DNA from 2 places in the Streptomyces sp. NBC_01451 genome. Region 1 is predicted to be linked to the other one. Evidence: riboswitches for the same ligand, from Rfam matches in the RefSeq annotation. Region 1 holds a riboswitch; the other holds the start of a gene.
What was found. Region 1 has a riboswitch for glycine ahead of gcvP (aminomethyl-transferring glycine dehydrogenase). Riboswitches for the same ligand answer to the same signal wherever they lie in the genome.

Region 1 (15,407 bases):
GCAATCTGCGTGGCTGCGTGGTCGGGAAGAACACCGACATCATGCGTGCGGCGCGGATCGAGGACGGAGCGGTCATCGGCGACGAGTGTCTCGTCGGTGAGGAATCGATCATTCAGGGGAACGTACGCGTTTACCCGTTCAAGACGATCGAGGCCGGCGCCTTCGTCAACACCTCGGTGATCTGGGAATCGCGGGGGCAGGCACATCTCTTCGGTGCCCGTGGCGTGTCCGGAATCCTGAACGTCGAGATCACGCCCGAGCTGGTGGTGCGATTGGCGGGTGCCTACGCGACGACCTTGAAGAAGGGGTCCACGGTCACCACCGCCCGCGACCACTCCCGCGGTGCCCGCGCGCTGAAGCGGGCGGTCATCTCCGCGTTGCAGACCAGCGCCATCGACGTACGCGACCTGGAGAACGTACCGCTGCCGGTGGCGAGGCAGCAGACCGCGCGGGGGAGTGCCGGGGGGATCATGATCCGGACGACGCCCGGTGTGCCTGACTCCGTCGACATCATGTTCTTCGACGGGCAGGGGGCCGATCTCTCGCAGGCGAGTCAGCGGAAGCTGGACCGGGTGTTCGCGCGGCAGGAGTACCGGCGGGCGTTCCCGGGGGAGATCGGGGATCTGCATTTCCCTGCCAGTGTGTTCGATTCGTACACAGGTTCGTTGCTGCGGAACGTCGATACGACGGGGATCGCCGAGTCCGGTCTCAAGGTTGTCGTGGATGCGTCCAACGGCAGCGCGGGGCTCGTGCTGCCCAGTCTGCTCGGCAAGCTCGGGGTCGATTCGCTGACCATCAATCCCGGTCTCGACGAGTCCAGGCCGACGGAATCCGCGGATACCCGGCGGTCCGGGATGGTACGGCTCGGAGAGATAGTGGCGTCGGCAGGTGCGGCCTTCGGTGTGCGTTTCGATCCGGTGGGCGAGCGACTTTCACTCGTCGACGAGAAGGGGCGGATCATCGAGGATGACCGGGCGTTGCTCGTCATGCTCGATCTGGTGGCCGCGGAACGACGCAGTGGGCGAGTGGCGCTGCCGGTGACCACTACTCGAATTGCCGAGCAGGTCGCCGCGTATCACGGCACCCAGGTGGAATGGACCACTACCTCGCCCGACGATCTGACCCGGGTCGGGCGCGATGAGTCGACCATCTTCGGCGGGGACGGCCGTGGCGGTTTCATCGTCCCCGAGTTCAGCAGTGTGTTCGACGGTTCGGCGGCCTTCGTACGGCTAATCGGGCTGGTCGCGCGGACCCAGCTCACACTCAGTCAGATCGACGCGAGGATTCCGCGGGCGCATGTTCTGAAGCGGGATCTGGCGACTCCCTGGGCCGTCAAGGGACTTGTCATGCGGCGGGTGGTGGAGGAGGCCGGAGAGCGGTTCGTCGATACGACCGACGGGGTGCGTGTGGTCGAGACCGACGGGCGCTGGGTGATGGTTCTGCCCGACCCGGCTGAGGCTGTCACGCATCTGTGGGCCGAGGGCCCGGACGATGCTTCCGCTCAGGCGCTGCTCGACGAGTGGTCGGCCGTTGTGGACGGCGCCGGTCGCTGAATCGACGGACACGCGCGCGTGCCGGACGGGAAGTTCCCCGAAGGGGCCTGTCCGGCACGCCGGTGGGGCCGTTCGGAGGCAGTGGTCGCGACGTGGGACGATGTGCGGCATGCCGCAGCAGCCCCCCGTTCGGAGCATCCCCACGAGCCGAACCCGCCCGGACGCGTCCATGTCGCTGCTCACCAACGTCATGGACCACAGCCTCGACGAGGGCTATGCCGAGGCTGCCGCGCGTCGGAAGGCCGCGGGTGACGGCGGGCTGCCGAAGCCGCTGAGAGCGAAGCTGGGGCTTGCTGCCGGGCTGGTGCTCGCCGCCCTCGTCGTGACTGTGGGTGCTGCTCAGGCGCGGATAGCGGCGCCCGTGATCGCCAAGGAGCGCGAAGAGCTGATCGACCGCATCGACCGCGAGACCGAGTCGGCCGACAGGCTGGAGAAGACGGTCGACCAACTGCGCGACGACGTGAGCGCGCGGCAGCGCGCGGCGCTGAAGTCGGAGGGCGGCGGTGAACAGGCCGACCTGGTGGGCATCCTGTCGGGGGCGATCGAGGTGCACGGGCCGGGTGTCAAGCTCGTCGTGGACGACGCGAAGGAAGCCGACAGCGGTGCCGGCGGGGACGCGCGGGAGACCTCCGGGTTCTCCGACACCGGGCGGGTGCGCGACCGGGACATGCAGCGGGTCGTGAACGGGCTGTGGCAGTCGGGGGCCGAAGCCATCGCGATCAACGGGCAGCGGCTGACGGCACTGTCGGCGATCCGGGCCGCGGGAGACGCGATACTGGTCGACAACAAGCCGCTGGTGCCGCCGTACACGGTGCTCGCGGTGGGGGACGGCAAGCGGCTGAGCAGCAGGTTCCAGGACAGCGCCGACGGACTGTATCTGCACGCGCTGCAGGAGAACTTCGACATCCGGACCGGCATCTCAGTGGAGAGCGACCTCCGGCTGCCCGCCGCACCGAGTGTGATCGTACGTACAGCACAGCCGAGAACAGAGAAGGGCACATAGTGATCGCGGTACTGGGCCTCGTCGTGGGCGTCGTGGCGGGATTGTTGGTCCGGCCCGAGGTGCCGGCGGTCGTCGAGCCTTACCTTCCCATCGCCGTCGTCGCGGCCCTGGACGCCGTGTTCGGCGGTCTGCGGGCCATGCTCGACGGGATCTTCGTCGACAAGGTCTTCGTGGTGTCGTTCCTGTCGAACGTCGTCGTGGCCGCGCTGATCGTCTTCCTGGGCGACAAGCTGGGCGTGGGCGCCCAGTTGTCCACCGGTGTCGTCGTGGTTCTCGGTATCCGTATCTTCTCCAATGCCGCGGCGATCCGCCGGCACGTGTTCCGGGCCTGACGCCGATGAGTGACAACGACAAGAACGACGCGAGCGACAAGCACCCCGAGACGGTCGAGAACCGACTGCGCGAGGAACTGCCCGAGGAGGTCTCCGGCCCGCCCGCGGAGCCTTCGGAGGAGCAGGGCCTGGAATCGGGGGCCGACGAGGAGACCGAGCCGTCCCTGACCGGCCGTCAGCGGCTGGCGAAGGGGCTGTGGCCGCCGAGGGTGACCCGGGCCCAACTCATCGTCGCCCTGCTGCTGTTCGGGCTCGGATTCGGGCTGGCGGTGCAGGTCGCGTCCACCAGTGACAACGACGGTGCGCTGCGCGGTGCGCGGCAGGAGGACCTCGTACGCATCCTGGATGAACTTGATGACCGTACGCAGCGTCTTGAGGACGAGAAGCAGGGTCTCGAAGATCAGCGGACCGAGCTGGAGAACAGCTCGGACCAGGCTGAGGAGGCCCGCAAGCAGACGGTCGAGAAGGAGCGGCAACTGGGCATCCTGGCGGGCACGGTGGCCGCGCAGGGGCCCGGGATCACGCTGACCATCGAGGACACGAAGGGAACGGTCGAAGCCGACATGCTGCTCGACGCGATCCAGGAGTTGCGTGCGGCGGGTGCCGAGGCGATCCAGGTCAACGGTGTACGGGTTGTCGCGGGGACCTTTCTGGCGGACGAGGACGGTGGGGGAGTGAGCGTCGACGGGAACAAGATCGACACTCCCTATCGTTTCAAGGTCATCGGCAAGCCGGAGGACCTCGAACCGGCGCTCAACATCCCCGGAGGTGTGGTGCAGACCCTGGAGAAGGAGCAGGCCACCGTTACCGTGGAGCGGGCGGACAAGATCGTCGTGGACGCCTTGCGAGCGGCGAAGCAGCCTGACTACGCTCGGTCGTCCTCAGAGTGAACCGGGGGTGCATGGGGGCTGTCCGGGGAGGGCATGAGGTTGCGGGGGGTCGGCGCACCGAATGGGTGGTGCGTGGTGGAAACTGTCAGGTGGCGGCGGACGTTGTGAGGATGTCCGGGTCGACCGGTAGGTGCAGTCAGGGTTCGTCCTGCCCCACGGGCGGGTCTGTTTCGGTCAAGGGGAATCGCCCGTGAAGTTGTTTGCGAAGTTGTTCGGCAAGAGCGCGCGAGAGGGCAGCAGCGACAATGCGACCGCCCGTCATCGCGCACAGCCCGACGCGGACGGTCCGCGTCCGCTGTTCCGGGATCAGGTCGGTGGTCCGGGCGGTGACGTTCCGGGAGGTCAGGGCGCGCCGTCTGTTGACCCTGCCCAGTCCGGGCGCATAGGTTTCGGGGAACCGTCAACCTCAAGTTCGGGTGGAGAGTTTTCCTCCGATCCGTATGCGTCCAATGCCCCGGCGGGGCAGCCGCGGCAGGAGGATCCGTCGATGTCGGCCCTGGTGTGTACGAGGTGCGGTAACCGCAACGCGGAGAACAGCCGCTTCTGCTCCAACTGTGGTGCGCCGCTGCGGGCCGGGGTCACCCCCGAGCGTCCGTCGGAGACGACGTCCACGATCTCCATCTCCGGTATCGAGGCGTACGACGCCGAGGTCACCGGTCAGACGCAGATGCCGATGCTCTCGCCCGAGGCGCAGGCCGCGGTGGACGCGTTGCCGCTGGGGTCGGCGCTTCTGGTGGTGCGCCGTGGCCCGAACTCGGGCAGCCGCTTCCTGTTGGACAGTGAGCTGACCACGGCCGGGCGTCATCCGCAGAGCGACATCTTCCTGGACGACGTGACCGTGTCGCGGCGGCACGTGGAGTTCCGCCGGGGCCAGGACGGCATGTTCACCGTCGCCGACGTGGGCAGCCTCAACGGCACGTACGTCAACCGCGAGCGGATCGACCAGGTCGCCCTGTCGAACGGTGACGAGGTGCAGATCGGCAAGTACCGGCTGGTGTTCTACGCGAGCCAGCGGGGCTACTGACCCTCCTCCGGACCGAGTCCGGGGAGACCCCAGGGAAGGTCCATGCTTCAAACACCGAGCGGCGGTGCCGGGCACGGCATCGCCGCCGCGGACAGTGGGCTGATGAGCATCGGCACAGTGCTGAACGCGCTGCGCGACGAGTTCCCCGAAGTCACCATCTCCAAGATCCGTTTCCTGGAGTCGGAGGGGCTCATCGAGCCGCAGCGGACTCCGTCGGGGTACCGCAAGTTCAGCCCGGAGGACGTCGAGCGCCTCGGTCATGTCCTGAGGATGCAGCGGGACCACTATCTGCCGCTCAAGGTGATCAGGGAGTACCTGGACGCCATGGAGCGCGGCGAGGCCGTCCCGCTTCCCACGGTCGGCCGCCAGCGGGACGGCGAGCCGGTTCTGGAGCCCGAGGGGCCCACCGCTGTCCGTATCGGCCGCGCCGAGCTGCTCGCCGCCGCCGGGATCGGCGACGAGGAACTCGAGGAGTGGCAGTCGTACGGGCTGGTGGCTCCGCTGTCCGACGGTGCGTACGACGCAGAGACGGTCACCGTCGCCGCGCTCGTCGCCGAGCTGGGGCGGTTCGGGATCGAGCCGCGGCACCTACGGGTGATGAAGGCCGCCGCCGAGCGCGAGGCCGGCCTGGTCGACCAGGTGGTGGCCCCCCTCAAGCGTCACCGCAATCCCCAGACCAGGGCCCTCGCGGAGGCCCGCAGCAAGGAACTGTCGGGGCTCACGGTGAAGCTGCACGCAGCCCTGGTGCGGATCGCGCTGGGAGTGCGGCAGCCCTGAGCGCGGAGGGCTGCCGGAGGGCGGATCGGTCACCCGTTCCGTGCCCGACTACCCAAACATCCCGGGCACGGCCTAGGGTTGCTGTGTGAACGAGCTCGATGTCGTAGGTGTCCGGGTCGAAATGCCCTCCAACCAACCGATCGTGCTCCTGCGTGAAGTGGGAGGCGACCGCTACCTTCCCATCTGGATCGGGCCGGGTGAGGCGACGGCGATCGCCTTCGCCCAGCAGGGCATGGCCCCCGCACGACCGCTGACCCACGACCTGTTCAAGGACGTGCTGGAGGCCGTCGGCCAGGAGCTCACCGAAGTGCGCATCACGGACCTGCGCGAGGGTGTCTTCTATGCGGAGCTGGTGTTCGCCAGTGGCGTCGAGGTGAGCGCCCGCCCGTCCGACGCCATAGCGCTGGCGCTGCGTACCGGTACGCCGATCTACGGCAGCGACGGAGTGCTCGACGACGCCGGGATCGCGATCCCGGACGAACAGGAGGACGAGGTGGAGAAGTTCCGCGAGTTCCTCGACCAGATCTCTCCCGAGGACTTCGGGACCAACAGCCAGTGAGCTGCGACAGCGACGGCTGACTGGGCTCGCCGCCCCACGGACCCACTGGTCGGTGGGGCGCGTCCTTTGACCCGTGACGTCACGGATGATGGCAATTGCCAGCGGCGTGTGAGAGCGTCCTGCGGCCCACGCGGAGCACATTCGGCTAGCCTTTCCCCGCGGTGGGGTACGGGAAACCACTCCTAGGGTGATTATCACTCGGCGTGCCGAGTGTGGCGATCGTTGACGCACCCCTGGTGACTGCCTACCGTCGAGAAGGCAGTTCAAGGACGGAGGTCGGCGTGAGAAGCAGCGGCGACGGTACGGCTGGGGGTGCCCCCGGACGCGGTCTGGGGGAGAGCGGCCCGTACCCGCTTCACGGCAGCGCGGCCGATCACGTTCCGCGGCGGCCGACGGCTGTATCAGGCAGCGGAGGGGCGACTTCCATGGCGTCCGAGGAGATCGGCTACCGCGGACCCACGGCGTGCGCGGCGGCAGGCATCACGTACCGGCAGTTGGACTACTGGGCGCGCACCGGTCTGGTCGAGCCGAGCGTGCGGCCCGCGCACGGATCGGGGACGCAGCGGCTCTACAGCTTCCGGGACGTTGTGGTCCTGAAGATCGTCAAGCGCTTTCTGGACACCGGCGTCTCGCTGCAGAACATCCGTACGGCGGTTCAGCATCTCCGGGCGTGCGAGTTCCGAGATCTGGAGCGCATGACGCTGATGAGCGACGGAGCGACCGTCTACGAGTGCACCTCCCCGGACGAGGTGCACGCGCTGCTCCAGGGCGGGCAGGGCATTTTCGGTATCGCCGTCGGTGTGGTCTGGCGTGATGTGGAAAGCGCTCTCTCGCAGTTGCACGGGGAGCGCGTCGACACCGGCGAGACGCTCATCGGGCACAACCCCACGGACGAACTGGCGCGGCGGCGCAACCGGGCGGTCTGAGCGGCGTCCCCGGGTTCAGGGGCATTGTCAGTGGCGTAGGGCAGCATCGGTGATGTGAGAAACGCGCCCACGATCCTGCATCTCGACATGGATGCCTTCTTCGCCTCGGCGGAGCAGGCGTCCAAGCCGAGTCTGCGCGGGAAGGCCGTTGTCGTGGGCGGGCTCGGGCCGCGCGGGGTGGTGGCCACCGCGTCGTACGAGGCCCGTGTTTTCGGGGTGCACTCCGCGATGCCGATGGCGCAGGCGCGCAGGCTCGCGCCGAACGCCGCCTATCTCGTGCCCCGGGGCGGGTTCTACAAGTCGATCAGTGAGCAGGTCATGGGGCTCCTGCACGCCCTGTCGCCCCTGGTGGAGCCGCTGAGCCTGGACGAGGCGTTCGTCGACCTGGAGGCCGGGGAGGCGGCCTGGGACGAGGCGTCGGCGCGGCTTGCCGGGGCCAGGCTGCGCGCGGACATACGGGCCGTCACGGGGCTCACGGGATCGGTGGGGCTCGCCGCCTCCAAGATGCTCGCGAAGATCGCCTCGGAGCAGGCCAAACCGGACGGTCTGGTGGTGATCGAACCGGGGACCGAGCGGGCGCTGCTCGGACCCATGCCGGTGCGAACCCTGCCGGGGGTCGGCCCGGCGACCGGGGACCATCTGCGGCGGGCCGGGATCAGCACGGTCGACGAGCTGGCCGAGGCGGGCGAGGCCGAGCTCGTGCGGCTGCTGGGAAAGGCGCACGGGCACGCGTTGTACGCGATGGCGCTGGCGCACGACGAGCGGCCCGTGGTGTCCGCGCGGGAGACCAAGTCCGTGTCGGTCGAGGACACGTACGACGTGGACATCCACGACCGGGTCCGGGTGGGGACGGAGGTGCAGCGGCTGGCGGACCGGTGCGTGCGTCGGCTGCGCGGTGCCGGGCTGTCCGGGCGGACCATCGTCCTCAAGGTGCGGCGGTACGACTTCTCCACGCTGACCCGTTCCGAGACGCTCCGGGGGCCCACGGACGACCCAGGGGTGGTGCGTGAGGCGGCGGCCAGGCTCCTGGAGGCGGTGGACACGACGGGTGGTGTGCGGCTGCTCGGGGTGGGGGTCAGCGGTCTGGCCGACTTCACCCAGGAGGATCTGTTCGCGCAGGCCGCCGGGGAGCTGGCGGCGCTCGAACCGGTGGAGGAGGCCGAGCACGAGGGTGGTGAGCGGCAGGAGGTGGAGCAGCCCGTCGATCGGCACTGGACCACCGGGCACGACGTACGGCATGCCGACTTCGGCCACGGCTGGGTGCAGGGGAGTGGGCTGGGGCGGGTGACCGTCCGGTTCGAGACGCCGGAATCGGAGCAGCCGGGGCGGGTGCGGACGTTCCGGACCGACGATCCGGCGCTGGAGCCGGCGGACCCGCTGCCATTGGTGACCCTCGCGCCGCGAAGACCCGGCGGTCCGGACGAGGAGGAGTCGTCGGATCAGGCGTCGTCCGTGCCCGCCAGCCTGCCGAAGTCGTGGTCCGGGAAGGGCGGAGGCGGAGCCACGTCGAGGCCGTAGTGGTGGTAGAGCTGCAGTTCCTGCTCCGGGGAGAGGTGGCGGCCCACGCCGAAGTCGGGAGCGTCCTTGATCAGGGCCCGCTCGAAGGGGATGCGCAGGGCGCCGTCGACCAGTTCGCTGGGCTCCAGGGGCACGAAGGCGTCCCTGCTGAACAGCCCTGTCCTTATGGCTGCCCACTCCGGCACTCCTGTGGCGTCGTCGAGGTAGATCTCGTCGATCGTGCCGATCTTGGTGCCGTTGCGGTCGAAGGCCTTGCGGCCGATCAGGTTACGCGGATCGATGTCGGTCTGCACGGGCCCTCCCAATGGTCGCAACTCATCCGTAAGCACTACAAAAGAGCACTTCGGGGAAGGCGGCCACTCGAAGGTGTGTGTGGAGCCCGCTGATAGGCTTGCCAATGGCTGCTGACCCCGTGCGGGAGAGTCCTCCGGAACCTCGGAGGACGCCGAAGGAGCAAATCCTCCCCGGAATCTCTCAGGCCCCTGTACCGCATGGACGAGGTCACTCTGGAAAGAAGAGCGGGTGCTGACGGCTCCTGCTCTCACCGACGGTGAAAGCCGGGACGTCAGCGTGCTGGCGGCCCGGTGAAGCTCTCAGGTTGAGATGACAGAGGGGGAGGCCGTTCGGGCACCCGTGCCGTGGTGCCCCTCGAAGGTCGCGACGACCAGGAGGCCTCCGCAATGACCGCCCACCGCACTCCGCTCGCCGTACTCGAACAGGGCACGCCCTTCGAGCGCCGTCACATCGGGCCCGATCACGAGGACCGGGCCAAGATGCTCGCGCAGGTCGGATACGGCTCGCTCGACGAGCTGACGGCCGCCGCGGTCCCGGACGTGATCAGGAACGCCGACGCGCTCGACCTGCCGGGCGCGCGCACCGAGGCCGAGGTGCTGGCCGAGCTGCGGTCGCTGGCCGACCGGAACCAGGTGCTGGGGTCCATGATCGGACTCGGGTACTACGGGACCTTCACCCCGCCGGTCATCCTGCGGAACGTGATGGAGAACCCGGCCTGGTACACCGCGTACACGCCGTACCAGCCGGAGATCTCGCAGGGGCGCCTCGAAGCGCTGCTGAACTTCCAGACCATGGTCGCCGACCTCACCGGGCTGCCCACCTCCGGTGCCTCGCTGCTCGACGAGGGCACCGCCGCCGCCGAGGCGATGGCGCTGTCCCGGCGCATGGGCAAGAACAAGAAGGGGCTCTTCCTCGTCGACGCGGACGCCCTGCCGCAGACCATCGCCGTGATCGAGACGAGGGCCGAGCCCGTCGGCGTCGAGGTCGTCGTCGCCGACCTGAGCGCGGGCATCCCGGACGACATCGCCGGTCGCGAGATCAACGGTGTGCTTCTCCAGTACCCGGGCGCCTCCGGTGTCGTACGGGACCTGAAGCCGGTCGTCGACCAGGCGCACGGGCTCGGTGCCGTGGTCACCGTCGCCGCTGATCTGCTCGCCCTGACGCTGCTCACCTCGCCCGGTGAGTTCGGCGCCGACATCGCGGTCGGGACGACCCAGCGGTTCGGCGTGCCGATGGGCTTCGGCGGGCCGCACGCCGGGTACATGGCCGTGCGCGAGCAGTTCGCGCGCAGCCTGCCGGGGCGGCTCGTGGGTGTCTCCGTGGACGCGGACGGGCACAAGGCGTACCGGCTCGCCCTGCAGACGCGGGAGCAGCACATCCGCCGCGAGAAGGCGACCAGCAACATCTGCACGGCCCAGGTCCTGCTGGCCGTGATGGCGGGCATGTACGCCGTCCACCACGGGCCCAAGGGGCTGCGGACGATCGCCCGGCGCACCCACCGGTACGCCACGATCCTCGCCGCGGGGCTGAGTGCGGGCGGCGTCGAGGTCGTCCACGGGGCCTACTTCGACACCCTCACCGTGCGGGTGCCCGGGAAGGCCGGCGAGGTCGTCGCCGCCGCGCGCGAGCACGGGGTCAATGTGCACCTCGTCGACGCCGACCGGCTGTCCGTCTCCTGCGACGAGACCACCACGCGGGCTCAACTGGGCGCCGTGTGGGCCGCGTTCGGGGTCGACGGTGACATCGAGGCGCTCGACGCGTCCGCTGGGGACACGCTGCCGGAGGCGCTGCTGCGCACCGACGAGATCCTCACGCACCCCGTGTTCCACGAGTACCACTCCGAGACCGCGCTGCTGCGCTACCTGCGTCGGCTCGCCGACCGCGACTACGCGCTCGACCGGGGCATGATCCCGCTGGGCTCCTGCACCATGAAGCTCAACGCGACCACCGAGATGGAGCCGGTCACCTGGCCCGAGTTCGGCCAGCTGCACCCCTTCGCGCCCGCCGAGCAGGCGCAGGGCTATCTGACGCTCATCCGTGAGCTGGAGGAGCAGCTCGCCGAGGTCACCGGGTACGACAAGGTGTCGCTCCAGCCGAACGCCGGGTCGCAGGGCGAGCTGGCCGGACTGCTCGCCGTACGCGGGTACCACCGGGCCAACGGGGACGAGCAGCGGACCGTCTGCCTGATTCCGTCGTCCGCGCACGGGACCAACGCGGCCAGCGCCGTCATGGCGGGCATGAAGGTCGTCGTCGTGAAGACGGCCGGGGACGGTGAGATCGACGTCGAGGACCTGCGGGCGAAGATCGAGCAGCACCGGGACGAGCTCTCGGTGCTGATGATCACGTACCCGTCCACGCACGGGGTGTTCGAGGAGCATGTCGCCGACATCTGTGCCCAGGTGCACGAGGCCGGCGGGCAGGTGTACGTCGACGGGGCCAACCTCAACGCGCTGGTGGGGCTGGCCAGGCCGGGGCACTTCGGCGGGGACGTCTCGCATCTGAACCTGCACAAGACGTTCTGCATCCCGCACGGGGGCGGCGGTCCGGGGGTCGGCCCGGTAGGCGTGCGGGATCACCTCGCGCCGTATCTGCCCAACCACCCCCTCCAGCCCGCGGCCGGGCCCGAGACGGGCGTCGGGCCGGTCTCGGCGGCGCCCTGGGGTTCCGCGGGCATCCTGCCGATCTCGTGGGCGTACGTCCGGCTGATGGGCGGCGAGGGGCTCAAGCGGGCCACGCAGGTGGCCGTGCTGAGCGCCAACTACATCGCCAAGCGGCTGGAGCCGCACTACCCGGTGCTCTACACCGGGCCGGGCGGGCTGGTCGCGCACGAGTGCATCATCGACCTGCGGCCGATCAGCAAGGCGACGGGCGTGAGCGTCGACGACATCGCGAAGCGGCTGATCGACTACGGCTTCCACGCGCCGACGATGTCGTTCCCGGTGGCCGGGACGCTGATGATCGAGCCGACCGAGTCCGAGGACCTGGGGGAGCTGGACCGGTTCTGCGCGGCGATGATCGCCATTCGCGGCGAGATCGAGAAGGTCGGCGCGGGCGACTGGCCGGCCGACGACAACCCGCTGCGGAACGCGCCGCACACCGCCGCCGCGCTCGGCGGGGAGTGGACGCACGCCTACACGCGCGCGGAGGCGGTCTTCCCGGCCGGGGTCTCGGCGGCCGACAAGTACTGGCCGCCGGTGCGCCGGATCGACCAGGCCTTCGGTGACCGGAACCTGGTCTGTTCCTGCCCGCCGCTGGACGCCTACGAGGAGTAGTCACCCTCGGACATGCGTCGGGGCCGGTTCGCAGCAGATGTCTGCGGGCCGGCCCCTCTTCGTCTGTCGAGCCGTTCGGGCAGTTGCTCCTGACGTCGGGAGGCTGCCGTTCGTCCGTGTGCGCGGCCGTCAGGCGGCCGTCATCACCGCCGGGCGGTGCGGGGCGATGATCTGGCCGTCGGGCAGGAGCTCACCGGTGTCCTCGAAGAGGAGGACGCCGTTGCACAGCAGGCTCCATCCCTGCTCCGGGTGGTGCGCCATGAGGCGGGCGGACTCCCGGTCGGTGGAGTCGGCTGTCGGGCACGGTGGCTGGTGCTGGCACATTGATGGGATCTTTCGCTCTGTCGTGGAGTGTGAGATGGCTGTGTTGTCTGTCCTGCGGCTCGAAGTACTGCTCATGGCCGCCCCCCGTTGTGATAAATCGGTTCGAACCCAGTGTTGCCCCACGGGCGTCAATCCGCAGGTATTTGGCCGCACCACTTCTCACAGGTTCAAGACGCATCACCCGCGCAGACGGTTCAGCCCAACTGGGCTGTCCCTTTGGGTGGTTCCTGATGGCCGGATCGGGCTAGTCCGGACGGGGCGCAAACCGTTTACGGCTCGTACGAGCGTAATAGCGCGCGAAAGAGCGACGTGCCCCGCTGCCGGGAATTCGGCGGCGGGGCACGTGAGAATACGGAGAGTGCCGTGTCGTGTGCGTTCAGGCGGGGGAACTCAGCAACGGGGCCGGAGTCACCCGATGGGTCAGGACGGGGAGCAGTTCGGCGACCCGGTGCGGACGGTGGGCCGCGATGCCCGGTGGGGCCGGTGCCAGCGGGACGAGCAGGTCGGTCGCGGCCGGGTGGCCCTCGGCTCCGTCGGCGGTGGTGTCGCCGTGCAGCCAGAGTGTGAGCATGTACAGCTCGGGGACGGACAGCAGGCGCGCCTGGTAGGGCTGTTTCATCGTCTCGGCCTGGCGCAGGGCGCGCTCGGTGGCGGCGATGTAGGGCCCTTCGAAGAAGTGCGAGAAGGCCCAGCCGTCCGGGGTCAGCATGGTCTCCGCCGCGGCCACCGCACGGTCGCCGGCGCGGATCAGGAAGCGCCACCCGGTCAGTCGGGTGGCTGATGTGCCCTCGGGGGTGATCCGGTCCAGGACGTGCACGGGCAGCGGGAGTTCAGGGGTGGTGGGCCCCTGGGCGTTGCGAAGGGCAGGGGTGCGGGCCTCGCGGACGGCGGTGGGGGAACCGAGTGCCGTGAGGACGGTGCGCAGTGCGGGTGCGGGAGCCGGGGGGACATGCAGGGGCATGGTGGAACGCCTCTCATTCGACAGGCACGGTGGCGCGAGGGCGGGGGCGGACGGCGCTGTCAGCTCTCGAAGTCTCGGGGCCGAAGAGGCGGGGGCCGGGTGCGCTGACGGGGTGCGGCCTGCCGACGTCACCTGGATGGCAGGACCCAGGACCTGGACGCCGACTCTCTGCCCTTGTTCGCGGAGTTTATACGACACGTGTTCTGACTATGTTTCGTCTAACTGTTTTCCGCGTGAAGAGCAAGGGTCTGTTCAGTCGGCGTTGCGAGGTGTTTCTGGCGATTCCCGGCGGGTCGCACGGCGATGACCTCGGTGGATGCGCCGAGGGCGGTCGGCCAATTGTCGTCGGCGTTTTTCACGAGTTCGCAAGTGCGCGGAACTGTCGGGTCGTCCCGGTCCGAACCATCTGCGGGGCCATGCCGGACGAATGTGCCGCGGGTCGCGCCGGCCGGTGTTGCGGGTGACGTGAACACGCTGGACGTTATCGATCGCGTTTGGTGGGCATTATCCCACGTGACCCGGGACATCAGCGGCCGGATCTTCGGCCCGCCCATTCGAGGAGGGACACTCCGATGGGGGAGAAGGTCGTGGCGGGGCCGTTCGACCTGTCCGATCGCCGGCGCTACCGCACCAAGCTCCGGCAGTGTCTGGCGGGGCTGGAGCGGCTGCTGGCCGAGAAGCGGTTCGACCGCCCGAAGAATCTGCTGGGCCTGGAGATCGAGTTGAATCTCGTCGGGCCCGACGGCATGCCGAAAATGATGAATGGGCAAGTACTCGAAAGGATCGCGAGCCGAGATTTCCAAACAGAACTCGCCATGTTCAATCTGGAAGTAAACATCGCCCCCCATCGCCTCGCGGGCCGGGTATTCGACCGGCTCGCCGAAGAGCTCCGTACGTCGCTGGCATATGCCCACCGGAAAGCGAACGAGGTGGACGCGGGGATCATGATGATCGGCATTCTGCCGACGCTCGAACGTGACGACCTGGTCTCGTCCAACCTTTCCGACGTCGACCGCTACGCCCTGCTCAACGAGCAGATCGTGGCGGCCCGCGGCGAGGACTTCACGCTCGACATCGACGGCGTGGAGCGCCTCTCGTGCACGTCGAAGTCCATCGCTCCGGAGGCCGCCTGCACCTCCGTGCAACTGCACCTCCAGGTCACTCCGGCGCGGTTCGCGGACGTCTGGAACGCGGCGCAGGCGATCGCCGCCGCGCAGGTCGCGATCGGGGCCAACTCGCCCTTCCTGTTCGGCCGCGAGCTGTGGCGCGAGTCGCGGCCCCCGCTGTTCACCCAGTCCACGGACACGCGTCCGCCGGAGCTCCAGGCACAGGGCGTACGGCCGCGCACCTGGTTCGGGGAGCGGTGGATCTCGTCGGCGTACGACCTCTTCGAGGAGAACCTGCGTTACTACCCGGCGCTGCTGCCGATCTGCGACGACGAGGACCCGCTGAGCGTCCTCGACGCAGGGGGCGTGCCGAAGCTGGGCGAGCTCGTGCTGCACAACGGCACGGTGTACCGCTGGAACCGCCCGGTCTACGGCATCGCGGAGGGCGTTCCGCATCTGCGGGTCGAGAACCGGGTACTGCCCGCCGGGCCCACCGTCACGGACGTCATCGCCAACGCGGCCTTCTACTACGGGGTCGTCCGGGCGCTCGCCGAGGAGCCCCGGCCGGTGTGGACCAGGTTGCCCTTCGAGGCCGCCGCCGCCAACTTCGACGCCGCCTGCCGCCACGGCATCGACGCGCGGCTCCGGTGGCCCCGGGGCGGCCGGTTCGGCGGCACGGCGGAGGTCGACGCCGTGCATCTCGTACGGGACGAACTGCTGCCGCTCGCCGAGGCCGGCCTCGACGCGTGGGGGGTCGAACCCGCAGACCGGGACCTGTACCTCGGCGTGATCGAGGAGCGGTGCCGGCGGCGGACCAACGGGGCGTCCTGGCAGGCGGCCACCTTCCACCGGGCGCTGGAGAAGGGGC
Region 2 (15,407 bases), 5.6 Mb from region 1:
GCCCTCCGCGCGGAGTTGACGTGCCGACATGGCCGCGCGCCGGCGGACCCGGAGCCCGCCCGGCAGGATGCCCTCGCGGGACATGCCGCGTGCCGTGCACGTCTGCATCACACGCCAGATGTCCAGCAGCCCGGAGCGGATCTCGTCCTCGGTGCGCCAGGCCCGCTCGTTCTCCAGCATCAGCGCGGAGATCGACAGGCCCGTCTCCTTCGCCAGGCGCAGCAGTTCGTCGCCCGTGCGGAAGGGGTACTTGAGGGCCGTGTCGTCGAGCTTGATCCGGTCGGCGCCGACGGCGTCCTCGTCGACGACGAATCCGCCGCCCACCGAGTAGTACGTCTTCGAGAGGAGTTCGGCGCCCGAGGCGTCGTACGCCCACAGGGTCATGCCGTTCGCGTGGTAGGGGAGTGTCTTGCGGCGGTGGAGGATCAGGTCGTCGTCGAAGGAGAAGGCGATCTCATGGTCGTCGAGGAGCCTCAGCCGGCCCGACTCCTTGATCTGTTCCACCCGGGTGTCCGCGCCCTCCACGTCCACCGTGCGCGGTGAGGCGCCCTCCAGGCCGAGCAGCACCGCCTTGGGAGTTCCGTGGCCGTGTCCGGTCGCGCCCAGGGAGCCGTACAGCTCCGCGCGGACCGACGTCACCGCCCCGAGGACCTCCTCGTTGCGCAGTCGGCGCGCGAACAGCCGGGCCGCGCGCATCGGGCCGACCGTGTGGGAGCTGGACGGGCCGATACCGATCGAGAACAGGTCGAAGACCGAGATGGCCACGGGAACTCCTCAGAACGGGGGCGGTGGGCTCCGCACCGGGCGGAGCCCACGCACTCCAGGGGTACTACTTGGTCAGGCCGGGGTACAGCGGGTGCTTGTCGGCCAGCGCCTTCACGCGGGCCTTCAGGCTTTCGGCGTCGTAGGACGGCTTGAGGGTCTCGGCGATGACGTCCGCGACCTCCGTGAAGTCCTCGGTCGTGAAGCCGCGGGTGGCCAGCGCCGGGGTGCCGATCCGCAGGCCCGACGTCACCATCGGGGGCCGCGGGTCATTGGGGATCGCGTTCCGGTTGACGGTGATGCCGACCTCGTGGAGCCGGTCCTCCGCCTGCTTGCCGTCCAGCTCGGAGTCGCGCAGGTCGACGAGGACCAGGTGGACGTCCGTACCGCCGGAGAGGACGGACACGCCGTGCTCGGCGACGTCCGCGCGCACCAGGCGCTCGGCGAGGAGTTGCGCGCCCTCGACCGTACGGCGCTGGCGCTCCTTGAACTCCTCGCTCGCCGCGACCTTGAAGGAGACCGCCTTCGCCGCGATCACGTGCTCCAGGGGGCCGCCCTGGAAGCCCGGGAAGACGGACGAGTTCAGCTTCTTCGCGAACTCCTGCTTCGCCAGGATGATGCCGCCGCGCGGGCCGCCCAGCGTCTTGTGGGTCGTGGAGGTGACCACGTCCGCGTAGGGCACCGGGTTCGGGTGCAGGCCCGCCGCGACCAGACCGGCGAAGTGCGCCATGTCGACCCAGAGGTAGGCCCCGACCTCGTCCGCGATGCGGCGGAACTCCGCGAAGTCCAGCTGCCTCGGGTACGCGGACCAGCCCGCGATGATCACCTTCGGGCGGTGCTCCTTGGCGAGCTGCTCCAGCTCGGCCATGTCGACCAGGCCGGCCTCGTCCACGTGGTAGGCGACCACGTCGAACTGCTTGCCGGAGAAGTTCAGCCGCATCCCGTGGGTGAGATGGCCGCCGTGGGCCAGGTCCAGGCCGAGGATGGTGTCGCCGGGCTGGGCCAGCGCGAACAGCGCGGCCTGGTTGGCGGAGGCGCCCGAGTGCGGCTGCACGTTGGCGTACTCGGCGCCGAACAGCTCCTTGACCCGGTCGATCGCGATCTGCTCGGCGACGTCGACGTGCTCGCAGCCGCCGTAGTAGCGGCGGCCGGGGTAGCCCTCGGCGTACTTGTTGGTGAGGACCGAGCCCTGGGCCTCCATGACCGCGACCGGAGCGAAGTTCTCCGAGGCGATCATCTCCAGGGTGGACTGCTGGCGGTTCAGCTCGGCGTCGACGGCGGCGGCGATGTCGGGGTCGAGTTCGTGCAGGGGAGTGTTCAGAAGCGACATGGGGTCAGTACGTCCTTACGTCCTTGTGCCTGGAAATCTCAGCCCGGAGTCTCAGCTGCCGGAGAACGCGGTGTACTCGTCCGCGGAGAGCAGGTCGCCCGGCTCCTCCGAGACACGCACCTTGAAGAGCCAGCCGCCTTCGAACGGGGCGGAGTTCACCAGTGACGGATCGTTGGAGACGTCCTCGTTGACCTCGGTGACCTCACCGGTGACCGGGGAGTACAGGTCGCTGACGGACTTGGTCGACTCCAGCTCACCGCAGGTCTCGCCCGCGGTCACCGCGGCACCGACCTCGGGAAGCTGGACGTACACGACATCGCCGAGCGCGTTGGCCGCGTGCTCGGTGATACCGACCGTCGAGACGCCGTCCTCGGCGCCCGACAGCCACTCGTGCTCCTTGCTGTAGCGCAGCTGCTGGGGGTTGCTCATGGCCTGAATTCTCCTGTACGCGGGGGACTGGTCATGCATGGGGTGCTACGGGGGAAAAACCGCCTGCCTGTCAGCAGGCAGGACACGGCTCGCTCACGACACCGGAACGAGGACCGGGGCTACTTCCGGCGCTTGTAGAAGGGCAGCGCCACGACCTCGTACGGCTCGTGGCTGCCCCGGATGTCCACGCCCACGCCCGCCGTACCCGGCGCCGAGTGCGCGGCGTCGACGTACGCCATCGCGATCGGCTTCCCGAGCGTGGGGGAGGGGGCGCCCGAGGTGACCTCGCCGATCACCCGGCCGCCGGCGACGACCGCGTATCCGGCGCGCGGGACACGACGGCCCTCGGCGACCAGTCCGACGAGTACCCGCGGCGGCTCGTACGAAGCGCGCTCGGCGGCCTCGCGCAGCGCCGCGCGGCCCACGAAGTCGCCCGCCTTCTCGAACTTGACGACCCGGCCGAGCCCGGCGTCGAAGGGGGTGAGGGAGGTGGTCAGCTCGTGCCCGTACAGCGGCATGCCGGCCTCCAGGCGCAGTGTGTCCCGGCAGGACAGGCCGCAGGGGACGAGCCCGGCGGGCGTGCCCGCGTCGGTCAGCGCCTGCCACACCTTCTCCGCGTCCTCCGGCGCCACGAACAGCTCGAAGCCGTCCTCGCCGGTGTACCCGGTGCGCGCGATCAGGGCAGGGGCGCCGGCGACCGTGCCGGGCAGACCCGCGTAGTACTTCAGGCCGTCGAGATCGGCGTCGGTGAGGGCGGCGAGGATGCCGGGGGCCTGAGGGCCCTGGACGGCGATCAGCGCGTAGGCGTCCCGGTCGTCGCGGACCAGCGCGTCGAAGCCGTCGGCGCGCTCCAGCAGGGCGTCGAGCACCACCTGCGCGTTGCCGGCGTTGGCCACGACCAGGTATTCGGTCTCGGCCAGGCGGTAGACGATCAGGTCGTCGAGGATGCCGCCGTCGGCCCGGCAGATCATCGTGTAGCGGGCGCGGCCCACGGCGACGGACCCGATGTCGCCGACGAGGGCGTGGTCGAGGAGGGCGGCTGCTTCCGCCCCCGTCACGGTGATCTCACCCATGTGGGAGAGGTCGAAGAGGCCGGCCTTCGTGCGCACGGCCAGATGCTCGTCGCGCTCGGAGCCGTACCGCAGGGGCATGTCCCAGCCGGCGAAGTCGGTCATGGTGGCGCCGAGCGAACGATGCAGGGCATCGAGCGCGGTCGGACGCGGAGGGGTGCTGCTCATCGGTAGTGCTCCCAGGGCATGACGGCGAGGTCGTTCCTCCCCATCTGTCATCGGAACCTGAGAGGTTCGTCATGACCGTCGGCGAAACGCCTGGTCACTGACTTGCACCTTGGGTGGAGCCACCGGTCATGACGACCCGCGGCCCGCTTTTCAGATGTGCCTCGCCCGCGCGGTAACGGGGCCTGAGAGATTCAAGGGAGGGACTTGCTCCTTCGGCGCCCGGGTACCCGTAGGTGCCCGGAACTCTCCCGCGCGGATTCAAGCGGCCGGTATGCAGTTGGCGGGCACATCATCGCACGCATTCCTTCGGCCCGGCAGGGGGACCCTTCACAGAAGGGACACAGCCACGCCACGGGCGTACATATCGCCCTGTAGCAGGCCTGTTGCAGTAAGCGGACCCAAACGAGAGACACCGCGTATTACCTTCTCTTTACACTCGACGGGGACGGTACTTCCCGACCCCATGGGAGGACGATCACGGTGAACAGGACCACGGTGTATGCGACGACCTCGGCCCTCGCACTGACCGACGCGCTGCCCAAGCAGCCGGCCGCCCCCGTCCGGGAGGCATGCGCCTCGCGGCCGGAACCCGTGATCCGCGACCTTCGGGAGCGCGCGGGCCACAGCCCGCACGGCCTCACCTTCGGCGCCCGCGACCTCGTCGTGGTCACCGGCCTGCCCGGCAGCGGCAAGTCCACACTGATGCGCCGGGCGGTGCGCGCCACCGGCATCGACTCCCAGAACACCCGCGACCACTGGGACGCCCTGACACCCTCCTTCCTCCCCTACGCCGTCTACCGGCCCCTTGTCCGCCTCGCCCACTACGCCGGACTGCGCAGCGCCCTGCGCTCCGGTGCCGGAGTCGTCGTGCACGACTGCGGTACGCAGGCCTGGGTGCGCGGCTGGCTGGCCCGCGAGGCCCGCCGCCGGGGCGGCACCCTGCATCTGCTCCTCCTCGACGTCACCCCGGACGAGGCCCTTGAGGGCCAGCGCGAACGCGGCCGGGGCGTCTCGCGGTACGCGTTCCTGCGCCACCGCCGGGCCGCCTCACGTCTGCTGCGCTCGGTGGAGAAGGGGAATCTGCCCGAGGGCTGCGGCTCGGCGGTCCTGATCGACCGGGACGCGGCGGACACCCTCCGCAGGATCGACTTCGCCGACTGACAGCCGTACTTGCCGGGGCCGGTTAGGGTTTTGCCCATTAAGGGACTCCCACCCAGGGACCCAGGGCAGCGGTTCACAGCAGGCGGTAGGCAGATGGACATCCCGGCGGACTTCCCCCCGGACTTTCCCGGCGGTTTCCCCGCGCAGGTACACCCGCACTCGCACGGCGGCTGGCCCGGCAACGAGCTGGAGGAGGTGCTCTCGGCATCCCTCGGGGTCCCCGGCGCGGGCGCCCGTATCGTCGAGGTCCTCGGCCGCAGCTTCGTCTGGGTTCCCCTGCCGTCCGGCGGCGGCCCCTACACCGGCCCTCTCGACCTGCCCACGATGGACATCCAGGGCCAGGCCTACGTGCCGGTCTTCAGCTCGGAGGAACAGTTCCGGCAGGTCGTCGGCGGCCATGTGTCGTACACCGTGGCCCCGGCCGTCGAGTTCGCGCGCGGTCTGCCGCCCCAGGTCGGCATCGCCGTGAACCCGGACGGTGTGGTCGGCGTCCCGCTGCCCCCGCAGGCCGTGGCCCAGCTCTGCCGCTCCGGCCGCACCGTCCTCGACGGCGCCGGCGGCGGACGGGTCCGCCTCTACGAGCCGAACTGGCAGGAGGACCCGGTCGACTTCCTCACCGCCGCGGCAACGGAGTTCGCGGGCACGGGCGTGGTCCGGACGGCCCGCCGCTGCCTGGCGGCGATCGAAACGGCCGCCCCCGTCCTGTTCGTCGGCGTCGAACTCTCCCCCTGGGACCCGCTGGCCCGCACAATTCCCATGGACGCGGTGGGCAGGGCGCTGGGGCGATCGCCCTCACCCTGGCCGGTGAACCTGGTCTTCCTGGACGCGGCCCAGGACCCGGTGACCGACTGGCTGAGGGACAGGGTCCGCCCCTTCTATCAGCATGGATACTGACGAACGCGCCCCAGGGGCAACCCCCCGGGGGCGCGGGGAACTGCGCGACAGGCCACGAATCACCCGCACTCCGCCGACAACACCAGGCCCCGAGCTCTCAACGGCCTGACCAGCGGAGCGCATAAGCTAGAACGCACAACTCGGTCAGGGTTACGAAGGGGCGGTAATGGTGAGCGCGTCGGGCACGGCCGCGGCCGGTCAGGTCGAGCACATGCTGCGCCAGGTGACGCCCGGGCGTTACGACGCCTACGAGGCGCTCCTGCGTGCCCTCGCGACCCCGTCCTCCGGCCAGATCTGGATGCTGCTCTGGCACGGCCAGGCCGGTTCCCCCGACGCGCAGTACGGAAACATGCAGGTCGACGGGTACGGATACGCGCCCTGTGTGACCTCCGCCCAGGAACTGTCGGTCAGCGGCTGGAACAGGTCGTACGAGGTGGTCGACGGCCTCGACGTGGCCCGCACCCTCTATCCGGACCAGTACGGCCTCTGGCTCAACCCGCACTCCCCGGGCGGCGGCGTCGGCATCCCCTGGCTCGACCTGCGCCGGATCGCGACAGGCCTGGAGCGCCAGCCCGCCGGCCCCCTGCGGCTGGCCGAACCCGGCATCGAGATCCCGCAGTTCTACGCCCTCCTCTCGCAGAACGCCCACCGCACCCCGGCGGTCCGCTCCCTGCGCCGCGCCTGGGTGCAGCCCGCGCTCGGCGCGCCGTATCTGGCCATCGGACTGGACGTGTACGACACCTCGCCGCCCGCCGTGGACTCGGTGCGCGCGATGATGCAGCAGTCGATCGGGGCGGTCCCCGACGGGTTGCCGGTGTCGACGGTCGCGATGTCGGACGAGCACGACCCGGTCGTGATGTGGCTGCGTGCGAACGCCCGGCCGTTCTACGACCGGGAGGCCCACGCCATCGCCGCCCCGCCCCAGGCCCCACAGGCTCCGGCGGGCGGATACGGGTATCCGCCCGCGCGGGGTCGTTACTGAGCGGATCTTCACCCGTACGGCCGAATTCGCGCGCCACTGTCTTCGCGCGTAGATGACGACGGATAGTCGCGATAGTATTCGGATGTCCCTTCTGTCCCAACTGCCCCGCGTCCGAGGGTCGTTACCCGCTGTTCGGATAACGGAATCCCCAGGACAGCATCACGGTTGCGCATACTTTCGCCGACAGGCCTTTCACGTGATCGCCGAATCACTGAAGACTCGCCTGTCAGACGATGGGGTCATCGATCCTGCGGGCGGCGGCGCATGGCTAAGTCGACTAATCAGCACGGATCGTCAGCAGGAACGAACAGCCGGTTCACCGGGCCGCACCATCTGCGGCCCGTGTCCGGCGAGCAAGTGAATCAAGCCGCAGACAGCGGCAGGCGTAGGCCGGTCACCACCGGCGAGAGGGGTCGGGTCCTGTGACCGCACCGATCGAGACCACCGCAGCGGCAGCCGAGGTACAGCCGGAGGCTGTGCTCGCCGGTGCCGGCAAGGGGCAGATCGAGGGCCGATCCCTGGGGCAGATCGCCTGGTCCCGGTTCAAGAGGGACAAGGTGGCGGTCGCCGGCGGCGTCATCGTCATCCTGCTGGTCCTGCTCGCGATCCTCTCCCGGCCCATCCAGGCGCTGTTCGGCCTCGACCCCAACGCCTTCAACCAGGATCTGATCGACCCCAACAGTTCCCTCCCCACGAGCGGCTTCGGCGGCATGAGCTGGGACCACCCGCTCGGTGTCGAACCGAAGTTCGGGCGCGACATCGCCACCCGCATCCTGGAGGGCTCCTGGGTCTCGCTGGTCGTCGCCTTCGGCGCGACGATCCTGTCCAACGTGATCGGCACGGTCCTCGGTGTGGTGGCCGGCTTCTACGGCGGACGGGTCGACACGATCATCAGCCGGCTGATGGACACCTTCCTCGCCTTCCCCCTCCTGCTCTTCGCCATCGCCATCTCCGCCACGCTCCAGGGCGGCGCGTTCGGCCTGGAGGGGCTGCCCCTTCACATCAGCGTGCTGATCTTCATCATCGGCTTCTTCAACTGGCCCTACCTGGGACGCATCGTCCGCGGCCAGACCCTGGCCCTGCGCGAGCGCGAGTTCGTCGACGCCTCCCGGGGGATGGGCGCGAAGGGGCCGTACATCCTCTTCCGCGAGCTGCTCCCGAACCTGGTCGGCCCGATCATCGTCTACTCGACGCTGCTCATCCCGACCAACATCCTCTTCGAGGCCAGCCTGAGCTTCCTGGGCGTCGGCATCCAGCCCCCGCAGGCGTCATGGGGCGGGATGATCAGCGAGGCCGTCACCTACTACGAGGTCGATCCGCAGTTCCTGATCGTGCCCGGCCTCGCGATCTTCGTCACCGTGCTGGCGTTCAACCTGCTCGGCGACGGTCTCCGCGACGCTCTCGACCCGCGCAGTCGCTGATCAGCGGTCGCGCCGAGAGTCCATCAAGTTTCCAACAATGGAGGAAGCAGACCATCATGCGAAGGTCAGCGCTGGCCGCGGTTGCGGCCATCGGTTCTGTGAGCCTGCTGCTTGCAGGTTGCAGCAAAGCCGATGACAACGAGGGAAATGACGGAACGAAGTCGGCTGGGGCCAACGCAGCGACCAAGGACGTCGTCAACGCCTCGACCAAGACAGGCGGGACGGTCACCTACGAGTACTCCGACGTCCCGGACTCCTTCGACCCCGGCAACACGTACTACGCGTACATGTACAACCTCAGCCGGCTGTACGCCCGCCCGCTGATGACCTTCAAGCCCGGTCCGGGCGACAAGGGCAACGAGCTGGTCCCGGACCTCGCCGCGAGCGCCGGTGTACCGAGCGACGGCGGCAAGACCTGGACGTACAAGCTCCGTTCGGGGCTGAAGTACCAGGACGGCACCGCGATCACCTCGAAGGACGTCAAGTACGCCGTCGAGCGCTCCAACTTCGCGCGTGACGTGCTCTCCCTCGGCCCGAACTACTTCCAGCAGTTCCTGGCCGGCGGCGACAAGTACAAGGGTCCCTACAAGGACAAGAGCGCCGGGGGCCTGGCCTCCATCGAGACGCCGGACGACACGACGGTCGTCTTCAAGCTCAACCGCGCCTTCCAGGAGTTCGACTACCTGGTCGCCACGCCGCAGACGGCTCCGGTGCCGCAGGCCAAGGACACCGGTGTCGACTACGTCAAGAACATCGTGTCCTCGGGCTCGTACCAGTTCGAGAGCTACCAGGACGGCAAGCAGGTCACCCTCGTCCGCAACAAGAACTGGGACGCGTCGACCGACCCGCTGCGCAAGCAGTACCCGGACAAGATCGTCGTCAAGCTGAAGGTCAACGCCGAGACGATCGACCAGGACGTCATGGCCGGCAACGCCATCGACCTGGGCGGTACGGGTGTCCAGGCCGCGACGCAGGCGAAGGTCGTCAACTCCGCCGCCCTGAAGGCCAACACCGACAACGCCTACGGTGGCCGTCTCGTCTACCTGGCGATCAACACCAAGCTCGCGCCGTTCGACAACGTCGCCTGCCGCAAGGCCGTCGAGTACGCGGTCGACAAGGTCTCGGTGCAGACCGCCGAGGGCGGCCCGATCCGCGGTGACATCGCCACGACCGTCCTCCCGCCGGACATCCCGGGCTACGAGAAGGCGGACGTCTACGCCACCGACGGCAACAAGGGTGACGTGGCCAAGGCCAAGGAGCAGCTCCAGGCCTGCGGCAAGACGACGATCAGCACGAACATCTCCGCGCGCAGCGACCGTCCGGCGGAGATCGACGCGGCCACCGCGATCATCAACTCGCTGAAGGCCGCCGGCATCAACGCCAGCCTGAAGCAGTACCCGTCGGGCAAGTACTTCACCGACAACGCGGGTGTCCCCGAGTTCGACAAGAAGAACAACATCGGTCTGATGATGATGCAGTGGGGTGCCGACTGGCCTTCCGGCTACGGCTTCCTGCAGCAGATCCTGCACGGTGACGCGATCGGCGCGTCCGGCAACACCAACCTGTCGCAGCTCGACAACGCCGATGTCAACAAGACGCTGGAGACGGCGATCGGCACCGAGGACAAGGCGGCGCGTGACGCCCTGTACACCGAGGTCGACAAGAAGGCCATGGACGAGGCCGCCCTCGTCCCGCTGACCTACTTCAAGGTCCTCCTGTACCGCCCGGCCGGCTTCACCAACCTCGTCTCCTCCTCGGCCTTCAGCGGTCAGTACGACTACCTCAACATCGGCACGACCAAGAAGTAGCCCCGGAAGGCAGGTGAAGGCATTGGTGCCCGCGGGCTTAGCGGCCCGCGGGCACCGGCGCCGGTCCCCGTGATCTCGTACATCCTCCGCCGGATGGCTGCGGCAGTGATCCTGCTGCTGGTCGTCACCGCGGTCACCTTCGCCATCTTCTTCGTACTGCCGCGGTTCGCCGGTCAGACCGCCGACTCGCTGGCCCAGCAGTACATCGGGAAGAACCCGTCGGCGGCCGACATCGCCGCGGTCAAGCACAACCTGGGACTGGACCAGCCCCTCTATGCCCAGTTCTGGCACTTCATCAAGGGGATCGTGGTCGGTGCCACCTACGACCTCGGCCCCACCACGGCGCACTGCAACGCGCCCTGCTTCGGCTATTCCTTCAAGACCCACCAGGCGGTCTGGCCGGAGCTGACCTCCCGCATTCCGGTGACGGTCTCGCTGGCCGCCGGTGCCGCGGTGCTCTGGCTGGTGTCCGGTGTCACGGCCGGTGTGGTCTCCGCGCTCAAGCCGCGCTCGTTCCTCGACCGCACCTTCATGGGCATCGCCCTCGCCGGCGTCTCGCTGCCCATGTTCTTCACGGGCAACCTCGCACTGCTGCTCTTCACCTACCAGTGGCCGATCTTCGGCCGCACGTACGTCCCGTTCACCCAGAACCCCGCGGAATGGGCCAACACCCTCTTCCCCGCGTGGTGCTCGCTCGCTCTCCTCTACTCCGCCATCTACGCGCGGCTCACCCGCTCGGGCATGCTGGAGACGATGAACGAGGACTACATCCGTACGGCACGCTCCAAGGGCCTGCGTGAGCGCAAGGTCGTGTTCAAGCACGGACTACGGGCCGCCCTGACCCCGATCATCACGATCTTCGGCATGGACCTCGGTCTGCTGCTCGGCGGAGCCGTGATCACCGAGAGCGTGTTCTCGCTGCCCGGCATCGGCCAGTACGCGGTACAGGGCATCACCGACAACGACCTGCCCAAGATCCTCGGCGTCACCCTGCTCGCCGCTCTCTTCGTCGTGATCGCAAATCTTCTGGTGGACCTGCTCTACGCGGCCGCCGACCCGCGGGTGAGGCTCTCGTGACCGAACTGACTCCTTTGCCCGCGAACAGCACCGCGGTGGGCGAACCCTCGCCCTCGAACGCGCCCAGCGCCTTCCTCGAAGTCCGCGACCTCAAGGTCCACTTCCCGACCGACGACGGCCTGGTCAAGTCCGTCGACGGACTCAGCTTCCAGCTGGAGAAGGGCAGGACCCTCTCCATCGTGGGCGAGTCCGGCTCCGGCAAGTCCGTCACCTCGCTCGCCATCATGGGCCTGCACCGGCTCGGCGCACGCGGCAAGAACGTGCGGATGTCCGGCGAGATCTGGCTCGACGGCAAGGAACTGGTCGGCGCCGCCCCGGACGAGGTGCGCAAGCTGCGGGGCCGCGAGATGGCGATGATCTTCCAGGATCCGCTGTCCGCGATGCACCCGTACTACACGATCGGCAACCAGATCGTGGAGGCGTACCGCGTCCACCACGACGTCAGCAAGAAGGTGGCCCGCACCCGGGCGATCGAGATGCTCGACCGGGTCGGCATCCCCGAGCCCGGCAAGCGCGTCGACGGCTATCCGCACGAGTTCTCCGGCGGTATGCGCCAGCGCGCGATGATCGCGATGGCGCTGGTCAACAACCCCGAACTGCTCATCGCGGACGAGCCGACCACCGCCCTCGACGTGACCGTCCAGGCGCAGATCCTCGACCTGATCCGCGATCTGCAGAAGGAGTTCGGCTCCGCGGTCGTCCTCATCACGCACGACCTCGGCGTGGTCGCCGAGATCGCCGACGAGGTCCTGGTGATGTACGGCGGCCGGTGCGTGGAGCGCGGTCCGGTCGACGAGATCTTCGAGCAGCCGCAGCACCCGTACACCTGGGGTCTGCTCGGTTCCATGCCCCGCATCGACCGGGAGACCTCCGACCGGCTGATCCCCGTCAAGGGCCAGCCGCCGAGCCTCATCAACGTCCCCTCGGGCTGCGCCTTCCACCCGCGCTGCCCGTACGCGGACATCCCGAAGGGCGACGTCACCCGTACCGTGCGCCCGGAGCTCCAGCAGGTCGCCGGCGGGCACTTCTCCGCCTGCCACCTCTCGCCGGAGGACCGTACGCGGATCTGGACCGAAGAGATTGCGCCGAAGCTGTGAGCGAGACGAAGAAACCCGAGGCGGCGACCGCTGTGGCGGCTTCCGACGAGCGCGAGGTGCTGCTCAAGGTCGAGGGCCTGGTCAAGCACTTCCCCATCAAGAAGGGGATCCTGCAGCGCCAGGTCGCCGCGGTGAAGGCCGTCGACGGCATCGACTTCGAGGTGCGCAAGGGCGAGACCCTCGGCGTGGTCGGTGAGTCGGGCTGCGGCAAGTCGACCATGGGCCGGGTCATCACCCGCCTCCAGGAACCGACGGGCGGGTCGATCCACTTCGAGGGCCAGGACATCACACGGCTGAACTCGGCCGGGATGCGTCCGCTGCGGCGGGACATCCAGATGATCTTCCAGGACCCGTACGGCTCCCTGAACCCGCGCCACACCATCGGCTCGATCGTCTCGGCGCCCTTCCGGCTCCAGGGCGTCGAGCCCGAGGGCGGGGTGAAGAAGGAGGTCCAGCGCCTCCTGGAGCTGGTGGGCCTCAGCCCCGAGCACTTCAACCGCTACCCGCACGAGTTCTCCGGCGGTCAGCGCCAGCGCATCGGCATCGCCCGCGCGCTCGCCCTGAAGCCGAAGCTGGTCGTGGCGGACGAGCCGGTGTCCGCGCTGGACGTGTCGATCCAGGCGCAGGTCGTGAACCTGATGGACGACCTCCAGAAGGAACTCGGCCTGACCTACGTGATCATCGCGCACGACCTGTCCGTCGTGCGCCATGTCTCGGACCGTATCGCGGTGATGTACCTCGGCAAGATCGTCGAACTCGCCGACCGGTCCTCCCTGTACGAGGCTCCGATGCACCCGTACACCAAGGCACTGATGTCGGCGGTGCCGGTACCCGACCCCAAGCGCCGGGGCACCAAGAGCGAGCGCATCCTGCTCAAGGGCGATGTCCCGTCGCCGATCGCGCCGCCGAGCGGCTGCCGGTTCCACACCCGGTGCTGGAAGGCGACGGAGATCTGCCGGACGACCGAGCCGCCGCTCCTGGAGCTGAAGCCCGGCCAGCAGGTCGCCTGCCACCACCCGGAGAACGCGGCGGACCAGGCGCCGCAGGACACGGTGCTGCTGTCGGCGGCGAGGGAGGCGGTCGAGCTGGTGACTCCGGCCGCGAAGGCGGACCCGCAGACGAAGGCGGACGACGTCGCCCCCACCGCACCGCCGGAGGCGGAAGCGGAAGACGACCGTCAGGAGTCAACTGACAAGTAAGGCATGACGAGTTGGCAAAGTCATGCACATGTTCGAACGGGAGAGCGCAGAGTCGTCCGTGTCCGTCTTGTCCGACCGGTACACGCTCGAAAGGGACGACCCATGGCACTCTCCCGTTCGCACTCTCCCGTTCGGCACGTTTAGGGGCCGTCGCCACCGCGGCGGCCTCCTTCCTCGTCATCGCCGCTTCCTCCGCCCCGGCCCCCGGCGCCGACGGCATCGGTGACTCCTGCTTCCCGCAGCTGGGCAACGGCGGCTTCGACGCCCGCCTCCCCCAGCTCTCAACTTCGTTCGACCCGGGGGGACCCCCATCGCCCTCGACCTCGCGTACGACCCGGACACCGACCGACTCGACGGCCGTACGACCATCACCGCCCGCGCCACCCAGAACCTCTCCTCCTTCGATCTGGACCTCCAGAAGCTCGATGTCACGAAGGTCGAAGTGAACGGCAGACGCGCCCAGTTCACGCGCGACGGCGACGAGATCCGCATCACGCCTCGCGGCCGGCTGTCCAAGGGGCGGGACTTCGAGGTCGCCGTCACCTACGGCGGAGTGCCCGAACCGCTCGGCGGGCCCATCGTCTTCGGCTCCAGCTGCGGGTGGATGAAGACCACCGACGGCGTCTTCGTCGCCTGTGAGCCCAACGCCGCCTCCACCTGGTTCCCGTCCAGCGACCACCCCTCCGACAAGGCATCCTTCGACATCCGGATCAAGGCGCCGAAGGGGCTGACCGCCGTCTCCAACGGCCGGCTGGTCTCGACGTACGACAAGGGCGGCTCGACGTACACCCACTGGCGCGAGAAGAAGCAGATGGCGACCTACCTCGCCACCGCCACCATCGGGAAGTTCGACGTGAAGACGGGCGTCACGCCCGGCGGGACGCCGATCTACGTGGCGATCGACCCGGTGCTGGCCAACGGCAACAGCGTCGACGTGTACGCCGTGACGGCCGAGGCCACCGACTACTGGTCGAAGGTCTTCGGGCCCTACCCGTTCGAGGAGACCGGCGCGATCGTCGACGACATGCCGGCCGCCGGGTTCTCGCTGGAGACGCAGACGAAACCGGTCTACTCGGCCGTGCGCAGCGAGACGACCATCGTGCACGAGCTGGCCCACCAGTGGTTCGGCGACTCCGTGTCGACCGAGCGCTGGAAGGACATCTGGCTCAACGAGGGGTTCGCGACCTACGCCCAGTGGCTGTGGGCCGAGTACAAGGGCACCCGCTCGGCGCACGACTCCTTCCTGGCCGGTTACAACGCCCGCCCCGCCGACAGCGCCTTCTGGCAGATCGTCGTCGGTGATCCGCAGCGCGACACCATGTTCGCCTCGGCCGTCTACCAGCGCGGCGCTATGACCCTCCAGATGCTCCGCGAACGCATCGGCGACCCCGCCTTCTTCAAGCTCCTGCCCACCTGGACCGAACTCCACCGGTACGGCAACGCGAACACCGACGACTTCGTCCGGCTCGCCGAGAAGATCAGCGGCAAGCAGCTCGACGACCTCTTCCAGACGTGGCTCTTCACGACCGGCAAGCCCGTCATCTAAGCAGTAGAGCCATCTGGCCTTGCTTTGTAAGGCGCACGCCCGATTCCAGGTAAGAATATGGGGGTGATTCAGCAGCTCTTCAGTCCCTCCGTCCAGCACACCCTGGACCTCGTCGGCATCTTCGTCTTCGCGATCTCCGGCGCTCTGCTCGCCGTCCGGAAGAACTTCGACGTCTTCGGGATCGCCGTACTCGCCGAGGTCACCGCGCTGGGCGGCGGGCTGCTGCGGGATCTGGTCATCGGGGCGGTGCCCCCGGCGGCGTTCACGGATCTCGGGTACTTCCTGACGCCGCTGTTCGCCGCCCTGCTCGTCTTCTTCCTCCACCCGGAGGTGGAGCGCATCCAGGCGGGCGTGAACGTGTTCGACGCGGCGGGCCTCGGGCTGTTCTGTGTCACGGGCACGGTGAAGGCGTACGACTACGGTCTCGGCCTCACCGCCTCCGCCGCCCTCGGTCTCGCGACCG

Region 2: it holds a riboswitch for glycine, as region 1 does, so the genes downstream of both, gcvT (glycine cleavage system aminomethyltransferase GcvT) here and gcvP (aminomethyl-transferring glycine dehydrogenase) in region 1, are expected to answer to the same signal.

Annotation. Positions count from the first base shown of each region.
Region 1 covers NZ_CP109479.1:8,295,196-8,310,602, forward strand. The annotation lists gene OG595_RS36445 (mannose-1-phosphate guanyltransferase) at 1-1,553, shown strand, start outside; gene OG595_RS36450 (DUF881 domain-containing protein) at 1,723-2,556, shown strand; gene OG595_RS36455 (small basic family protein) at 2,556-2,888, shown strand; gene OG595_RS36460 (DUF881 domain-containing protein) at 2,894-3,778, shown strand; gene OG595_RS45480 (FHA domain-containing protein) at 3,909-4,802, shown strand; gene ftsR (transcriptional regulator FtsR) at 4,845-5,579, shown strand; gene OG595_RS36475 (bifunctional nuclease family protein) at 5,665-6,138, shown strand; gene OG595_RS36480 (MerR family transcriptional regulator) at 6,420-7,064, shown strand; gene OG595_RS36485 (DNA polymerase IV) at 7,119-8,582, shown strand; gene OG595_RS36490 (PRC-barrel domain-containing protein) at 8,504-8,875, opposite strand; glycine riboswitch at 8,988-9,082, shown strand; gene gcvP (aminomethyl-transferring glycine dehydrogenase) at 9,263-12,148, shown strand; gene OG595_RS36500 (DUF5999 family protein) at 12,278-12,472, opposite strand; gene OG595_RS36505 (hypothetical protein) at 12,849-13,433, opposite strand; gene OG595_RS36510 (glutamate--cysteine ligase) at 14,006-15,407, shown strand, end outside.
Region 2 covers NZ_CP109479.1:2,647,593-2,662,999, reverse strand. The annotation lists gene OG595_RS11255 (L-serine ammonia-lyase) at 1-765, opposite strand, end outside; gene glyA (serine hydroxymethyltransferase) at 830-2,092, opposite strand; gene gcvH (glycine cleavage system protein GcvH) at 2,144-2,521, opposite strand; gene gcvT (glycine cleavage system aminomethyltransferase GcvT) at 2,641-3,759, opposite strand; glycine riboswitch at 3,794-3,919, opposite strand; glycine riboswitch at 3,920-4,020, opposite strand; gene OG595_RS11235 (AAA family ATPase) at 4,234-4,920, shown strand; gene OG595_RS11230 (enhanced serine sensitivity protein SseB) at 5,014-5,814, shown strand; gene OG595_RS11225 (enhanced serine sensitivity protein SseB C-terminal domain-containing protein) at 5,984-6,796, shown strand; gene OG595_RS11220 (ABC transporter permease) at 7,219-8,217, shown strand; gene OG595_RS11215 (ABC transporter substrate-binding protein) at 8,274-10,025, shown strand; gene OG595_RS11210 (ABC transporter permease) at 10,095-11,102, shown strand; gene OG595_RS11205 (ABC transporter ATP-binding protein) at 11,099-12,199, shown strand; gene OG595_RS11200 (ABC transporter ATP-binding protein) at 12,196-13,398, shown strand; partial or broken gene OG595_RS11195 (M1 family metallopeptidase) at 13,578-14,944, shown strand; gene OG595_RS11190 (trimeric intracellular cation channel family protein) at 15,008-15,407, shown strand, end outside.